DNA from 2 places in the Microbacterium bandirmense genome. Region 1 is predicted to be linked to the other one. Evidence: predicted binding sites of a transcription regulator. Region 1 holds the regulator's gene; the other holds the start of a gene.
What was found. The regulator LexA, encoded in region 1, represses DNA repair genes until DNA is damaged. The targets are predictions, from matches to a motif close to TCGAACANNTGTTCGA.
Positions count from the first base shown of each region.

Region 2: WDU99_RS00100 (HNH endonuclease signature motif containing protein) is a predicted target of LexA. The motif match lies at 1,797-1,812, and genes of this name have one in related genera.

Region 1 covers NZ_JBBDGM010000006.1:30,429-34,404, reverse strand. Annotated here, with positions in the region: gene metE (5-methyltetrahydropteroyltriglutamate--homocysteine S-methyltransferase) at 1-1,859, shown strand, start outside; gene lexA (transcriptional repressor LexA) at 1,966-2,652, opposite strand; gene WDU99_RS08220 (LysM peptidoglycan-binding domain-containing protein) at 2,955-3,317, shown strand; gene WDU99_RS08215 (histidinol-phosphate transaminase) at 3,362-3,976, shown strand, end outside.
Region 2 covers NZ_JBBDGM010000001.1:17,900-21,875, reverse strand. Annotated here, with positions in the region: gene WDU99_RS00120 (GNAT family N-acetyltransferase) at 1-38, shown strand, start outside; gene WDU99_RS00115 (hypothetical protein) at 70-522, shown strand; gene WDU99_RS00110 (lysoplasmalogenase) at 561-1,226, shown strand; gene WDU99_RS00105 (RNA-binding S4 domain-containing protein) at 1,223-1,615, shown strand; gene WDU99_RS00100 (HNH endonuclease signature motif containing protein) at 1,823-3,568, shown strand; gene WDU99_RS00095 (NUDIX hydrolase) at 3,551-3,976, opposite strand, start outside.

The sequences.
Region 1 (3,976 bases):
GTGAGGCGGTCGCGGGCGGCTACCGCACCCGCCCGGTCATCGTCGGACCCGTCACGCTGCTCGCGCTGGCGAAGGCGTCGGATGCCGCACCCGAGGGCTACGACCCGCTCAGCCGTCTGGACGATGTGCTGCCGGTGTACGTCGAGCTGCTCGGCCGGCTGAAGGCCGCGGGCGCGGACTGGGTGCAGCTCGACGAGCCCGCGCTGGTGAGCGAGTCGCTGCCGGCCGACCCGGCGACGCTGGCGGATGCCGCACATCGCGCCCTCGCCGTGCTGGGCGCCGAGTCGGAGCGTCCGTCGATCCTCGTCGCCGCGCCCTACGCGGCGCTCGGTGACACGCTCGCCGTGCTGGCTGCCGCGCCCATCGAGGCGATCGCGATCGACCTGGTGCGCGGTGGCGTGCCGGCCGCGCTCCCCGAACTCGGTGAGAAGACGCTCGTCGGCGGTGTGATCGACGGGCACAACATCTGGCGCGGCGACCTCGCCGGCGCCTTCGGCAAGCTCGAGCAGCTGCGTGCCCTCGGCGCCGTATCGGTCGCCGCCTCGACCTCGACGTCGCTGCTGCACGTGCCGCACGATGTCAGCGACGAGAGCCTGCTCGATGACCGTCTGGTGTCGTGGCTCGCCTTCGCCGACCAGAAGGTCGGCCAGGTCGTCACCCTCGCCGCCGGGCTCGCACAGGGTGCGGATGCCATCGCCGAGGAGCTGCAGGCGGCGTCGTCCGCACTCGCCGACCGTCGGGATGCGCCGGGCGTTCGCGACGGCGCCGTGCGCGGGCGCACGCTGGCGGATGCCGATTTCGCACGCGCACCCTATGAGGCGCGCGAGGAGGCGCAGCGGGCGCTGGGCCTGCCGGCGCTGCCGCTGACCACCATCGGATCGTTCCCGCAGACCGGCGACATCCGCCGCGCCCGCGCGCAGTTCACTCGCGGCGAGCTGCCCGCCGACGACTACGAGGACTTCCTCAAGCGCGAGATCGACAGCGTCGTCGCGCTGCAGGAGGATCTGGGCCTCGATGTGCTCGTGCACGGCGAGCCCGAGCGCAACGACATGGTGCAGTACTTCGCCGAGAACCTCGACGGCTTCGCGGTGACCCAGCACGGCTGGGTGCAGTCCTACGGATCGCGCGCCACGCGTCCGTCGATCCTGTGGGGCGACGTGTCGCGTCCTGCGCCCATCACCGTGTCGTGGGCGTCGTACGCGCAGTCGCTGAGCGTGAAGCCGGTCAAGGGCATGCTGACCGGCCCGGTGACGATCCTCGCGTGGTCGTTCGTGCGCGACGACCAGCCCCTGGGCGAGACGGCCAACCAGGTCGCCCTCGCGCTGCGCGACGAGATCGGCGACCTGGAGGCGGCCGGCATCGGCATCATCCAGGTCGATGAGCCGGCGCTGCGCGAACTGCTGCCGCTGAAGAGCATCGACCAGCCGGCATACCTCGACTGGTCGGTCGGCTCGTTCCGTCTCGCCACCGGCGGTGCGGCGGCCGCCACCCAGATCCACACGCACCTCTGCTACTCGGAGTTCGGCGTCGTCATCGACGCGATCCGCGCGCTGGATGCCGACGTCACCTCGATCGAGGCCGCTCGCAGCCGGATGGACGTGGTCGACGACATCGCTGCGAACGGATTCGATCACGGCATCGGCCCTGGAGTCTACGACATCCACTCGCCGCGGGTTCCCGGCGTGGACGAGATCGAGGTGCTGCTGCGTCGCGCCGTCGACGCGCTGCCCGTGCGCCAGCTCTGGGTCAACCCCGACTGCGGGCTGAAGACCCGCGGCTACGACGAGACGGTCGCCTCGCTGCGCAACATCGTCGAGGCCACCCGCCGCGTGCGTGAGGACGTGTCGGTCGCGGTCTGAGCCGCGCATACGCGAGGCGATATCCACCGACGCCCCCTCGCACCGTCGACGCCCCCTCCCAGATGCGCATCTGGAAGGGGGCGTCGGCGTTCAGAGGGGGCGTGGATCAGACCGCGCGCAGCACCGCCACGACCTTGCCGAGCACCACGGCATCGTCGCCCAGGATCGGCTCGAAGGCGGAGTTGCGGGGGAGCAGCCAGGTGTGGCCATCGCGCTGGCGGAACGTCTTGACCGTGGCCTCGCCGTCGATCATGGCGGCCACGATCTCGCCGTTCTCGGCGGTGTTCTGTGTGCGCACCACGACCCAGTCCCCGTCGCAGATCGCGGCATCGATCATCGACTCGCCGCTGACCTTGAGCATGAACAGGTCGCCCTTGCCCACCAGCTGGCGCGGCAGCGGGAAGATCTCGTCGACCTGCTGGTCGGCGGTGATCGGCACCCCGGCGGCGATCTGACCGACCAGGGGCACGAGCGCGGCGTCGCCGACGGTCGGCGAGGTGTCGGCGGGGTTCTCGGTGCCGGAGCCCGGCAGGTCGATCAGCACCTCCATGGCCCGCGTCTTGCCCGGGTCGCGGCGCAGGTAGCCGCTGAGCTCGAGCTGGCCGAGCTGATGGGTCACGCTGGAGAGTGACTTCAGGCCGACGGCGTCGCCGATCTCGCGCATGCTCGGCGGGTAGCCGTGCCGGGCGATCGACGTCTGGATCACCTCGAGGATCGCCATCTGCTTGGCGCTGAGATTCTTGCGACGCCGTGTGCGCGGAGCCTCGGATGCGGGGGCGGGGGTGTCGCTCATCGGTGCTCCTTCGTGCGTTCCTGCCGGTGCGGGAACCGCGGCTGCGCGGCGTTCCGGTTCGAATGTCGGTGGCCCATGGTGGGCTGTCTTCATCGAAACCGTATCCGAGAACATGCCCGAATCGGAAGATCTGTTCGAGCGTGTCGACAAAGTCACGGGTGTGGTTTCGAAGAAGTCTTGACAGATGTTCGATATCGAAGATAAGTTCGGTACGTAGCTTCGCATCCGGCATCCCCGGCCGGATGCCGGATGCGAAAGCTGTACCACTTCCACCCCATGGCGGGGAGAGCAGAGGAGTCACCATGAGCACGATCGGAATCCAGGCGACGACGAGCCGACCGGTCCCGATGGCCACCCGGCTGCGGATCACCGCCCGTGGTCGCCGGGTGCTCGCGGTGGCGGCGGCCCTTCCCGTCGCGGTGGGCATCGCCTTCTCAGTGCTCGCCGGCGGTTCGGCGCTCGCGTCCGGCTCTCACAGCGAGCCGGTCTCGTTCGAGTCGGTCACCGTGCTGCCGGGTGACAGCCTGTGGTCGATCGCCGCTGAAGCGGCACCCGGCGCAGACCCGCGCGTGGTCATCGAAGACATCAAGCGCCTGAACAACCTCAGCTCCGGTGCGATCCAGGTCGGTGCCGAGATCTCCATTCCCACCGCCTACACGAGCTGACGCCCGGCGTCATCGAGCCTCCACTCACGGCCACCCGCTCTACGATGGGAAGGGTGACCTCCCTCGATGAGCTGCCCCTCCGCGATGACCTTCGCGGACTCACTCCCTACGGCGCCCCGCAGGCTCCTCTGCCCGTCGCGCTGAACGTGAACGAGAACACGCATCCGGTTCCCGATGAGGTCGCCAGTGACATCCTCGATGACATCGCCCTCGCTCTGCGCGATGTCAACAGGTACCCCGACCGCGAGTTCACGGCGCTCCGCGAGGGATTCGCCGAGTACCTCGGACACGGGTTGACCGCCGATCAGATCTGGGCGGGCAACGGGTCCAACGAAGTGCTGCAGCACATCATGCAGGCCTTCGCCGGACCCGGACGCACGGTGTTCGGGTTCGCGCCGACCTACTCGATGTACCCGCTGATCGCCCAGGGCACCGGTGCGAGCTGGGTGGCCGGCACTCGCGACGACGACTACTCGCTGAGTCCCGACGATGCTGCGGCACAGGTGGCCGCCGCGGATCCGGACGTCGTCATGGTGTGCGCACCCAACAACCCCACGGGCACCCCGCTCGGGCTCGACGTGATCGAGGCCGTGTACGAGGCCGCGCGCGGGGTCGTGATCGTCGACGAGGCCTACTTCGAGTTCGCCCCCCACGAGGCG
Region 2 (3,976 bases), on a different contig from region 1:
GCGGACGCGTCCTCGTGACGCGCCCGCTCACCACCTGATCCCCCGCCGCCGGGGCGCTACGGTGGCGCTATGACCACCGCGCACCCGATCATCGACGATCCCGACCTCGGCCGCCTCACGCGCGCCGAGACGACGCTCGATGACGGAGACACCGTCATCCACGACTGGTATGCGAGCAGCATCCGACTCGCCGACCGCGACGTCGACCTCATCATCGACGGCGCCGATCCCGACGAAGTCCAGCGCCTGCTCCCCCGCGCCCGCGCCGTGGTCACCGAAATCGACAGCATCCGCCGTCGCGCATCGGATGCCATCCTCACCCACTTCAGCGACACCGAGCCCTCACGCGCCGAGCTCGACGACGGCGCCGACGACCTGCTGCTCGACGTCATCGAGACGACCTCCGATACGACAGTGCTGCACTTCACCGACGCCTGCGGCCAGCATTTCCCCGCCGGCTACTGGCCGGCTGCGCACCTCGACGCCGACGGCAATGTCACCGAGGTCACCGTCGAATCGTGAACGGCTGAACACGCGCACCACCTGAATACGATGGAGGGATGCCGCGCAGCATCCGCCCCCTCGACATCGCCGTCTGGGTCCCGTACATCGTCCTCGCGATCATCCACGTCGTCGCCCTCGCTCTGCAGAGCCCGCTCGCAGCACCCACCAAGCTGACGCTGATGCCGCTGCTCGCCGTGCCGGTGCTGGCCGCTGCGCCCCGGCTGCGTCCGCGCGCCACGATCGCACTGCTGCTCGCCGCGCTGCTGTTCTCATGGCTCGGCGATGGCGCCGGCACGTTCTTTCCCTCCGGACCCGAGCTGCCGCTGATGCTGCTGTTCTTCGGCATCGCGCACATCGCCTACATCGTGCTGTTCCTGCGACACACCCGCGAGCGTCGGATGCCGTGGTGGGCGCTCATCTACGCACTGTGGTGGGTCGGGATGCTGGTGTTCCTCGGCCCGCACACCGGCGGGCTGTTCTTCGGCGTCGCCGCGTACGGGCTCGTGCTCGCAGGCACCGCGGCGACTGCCGCGCGCGGCAACCGCATCATCGCGCTGGGTGGCGCGTTCTTCCTGCTGAGCGACTCGATCCTCGCGTTCCGGCTGTTCCTCGACGGAATGCCCGCCTGGACCAGCCCCGCGGTCATGCTCACCTACACGCTGGGGCAGGGACTCATCATCGCCGGCGCGATCCGCGCCCTGCGAAAGGAGCGGACGAGATGACGTCGGATGCGGGAAGGGCGGATGCTGAAAAGCCCGTGCGGGTCGACAGCTGGCTCTGGTCGATCAGGATCTACAAGACGCGCTCGGCGGCGACCACTGCATGCCGCGCCGGGCATGTGCGGGTCAACGGCGAGCGGACCAAGGCCGCGCAGACCGTGAAGGTCGGCGATGAAGTGCGAGTTCGAATGTCGGGGTTCGATCGCATTCTGATCGTGCGCAAGACGCTGTCCAAGCGCGTGGGCGCGCCAGTGGCCGCGACCGCGTATGACGATCGCACGCCTCCTCGCGAGCCGGGCGCGATGATCGCGGTGCGCGACCGCGGCGCCGGGCGTCCGACCAAGCGCGAGCGCCGCGAGATCGACCGCCTGCGCGGGCGCGACACTCACTGAGCGCCTCCCTGCTCTGGTGTCGCACCCTGGCGGTAGCGTTGCTGGCAGGCACTACCTCTCCGGTCGTCGAGCGAGCGAAGCGAGCGCCGTACTGAGCGAGCGCAGCGAGTCGAAGTGACGAAACGGCCCAGTTCTCCAGAACCGATCCGGCAAAAATTCCTTCAGAAATCTCTTGTGACTTTCGAAGTTTTGTTCTATTCTGGATGCATGGCCTCCTCCATCACCGATCGTCTCGAGCAGCAGTCCGCGCTGCTGGATGAGTGGCTCGAGGTACGGAGGGAGATCAACCGGGCCGAGGCGCGAGCGGCTGCGCTGCTCGCTGAGCGTGCGGTGCTGATGGATGCGGATGTGGCTGAGCAGCCGCAGCATCGGGAGGCGATCGAGCGGTCGATGGTCGCGGAGTTCTCCGCGGCCGGGAACATCGCCCGCGGGACGGTCGAGCGGGCGGTCTCGGATGCCCGGTTCCTCGCCACCGGCGAGTATCCGGCCCTGTCCGCGTCCTACGCCGCCGGGATGGTCAGTGCGGCGCATGTGCGGGAGATCCTGCACGCAGCCTCCCCGGTCCGTGAGGCGGTCGCCGCCGGCACCGCCGACCCGGATGCGCTGGATGTCTACGACAGTGCGGCGGTGGTGTTCGCCGAGTCCGAATCCCCCGCCCGCACTCGTGTCCATGCCCGGGAGGTCGCCGCGGCACTGGCCGGGTCGACGATCACCGACCGGCACGAACGGGCACGCTCCGAGCGGACGGTGACCGTCCGCTCCGTCGGCGACGGGCTCGCGCTGCTGCAAGTCATCCTCCCCGAACACCTCGCCCTCGCCATCCACGACCGCCTCACCCAGATGGCCCGCCACCAGAAACAGCACGGCGAAGACCGCGAACCCACCCTCCCCCTCGACGAAGACGCCCTCCAGGACAAGCTCGACAACGACCCCCGCCACTACGGCCCCGAGAACGACACCGGCACCGGCACCGGCACCGGCGACGCGACGTTCTCCGGCAGCGGCACCGGTAGCAGTAGCGGCAGCAGCACTGGCAGCAGTAGCGACAGCGAGGGTGCGCACAGCGGCGAGACGATCTTCGGCGCCGGGGACACCTTCACCCGCGACCCATTCACCACCGGCCCGGGCAGCGACCCGTTCTACACCGGTCTCGGCGACGACGGCACCGAGTACGTCAACGGGGTCCGCGTCCCACCCGACGACGACCCCTTCCACGGCGACCCCGACGCCTACTGGGCCCACGTCGAAGCCATGATCACCGCAGGCCCCCAGGTCATCCACCTCCCCACCGATGAGCGCACCCTCGACCAGATCCGCGCCGACCTGCTCACCGACCTCCTCCTCACCGCCACCCCGACCGAGGTCCACGGCACCGGGTTGGAGAACATCACCGCCCGCATCCAAGTCACCGTCGCCGCCACCACCCTCACCGGAGCGGACAACAAACCGGCGCAACTGGACGGGCACGGGGAACTGCACCCCGACATCGCCCGATCCCTCGCCGGCCGCAACACCGGGTGGACCCGCCTGTTCCTCGACCCCACCGGCATGGTCACCGAAACCGACACCTACACCCCCACCGAACCCATGCGCAGGTTCCTGCGCGCCAGAGACCAGCACTGCCGCTTCCCCGGATGCCGCATGCCGGTGCACCGGTCCGAGATCGACCACACCCACGACCACGCCCACGGCGGCCCCACCGCCACCGACAACCTCGCCCACCTCTGCAAAACCCACCACGCCCTCAAACACCCCGACATCGACGACCAACACCGGTGGACCGCGCGGCAACTGCCGAACTGGGACCTGCAGTGGACCAGCCCGGCGGGACGAATCCACACCGAAACCCCACCACGACGCGTGATGTTCGTCCCGTCCGGTCCACTGTCCTCGGAATCGCCGACCATCCCGGCGTGGACCACCGCCCCGGCCGGCTCAGACGCGCCCTTCTGACTCCTCGCCATCGAGCTGCCGCAGCAGCCAGCCGACAGACTCGGTGCGCGCATCCGACCCCTCCGCGCGTGAGCGCAGTCCCCGATCGCTCGTGACGACGATCACAGTCCGGCCCTCGGCGACGAGCCTGGTGGCCTCCGCGACGATCGCATCATCGCCACTCCCCTCGGCGCGAACGATCCCTATCTCGGTGCGCAACCCGGCGTCCGCACCCGCGTCGGCTGATCGACCAGCACCAGAATCCGCTTCAGATGACGAGTCAGCACCAGCATCCGCGTCAGCTGACGGGCCAGCATCAGCATCCGCGTGCTCGCCAGCATCCACCATCGCCCGCGCAGCGCCCTCGACGACCATCGTCACCGCCGGGTACCAGCGATCCGCACCCTGCCCCAGACCCAGCGCCGACGC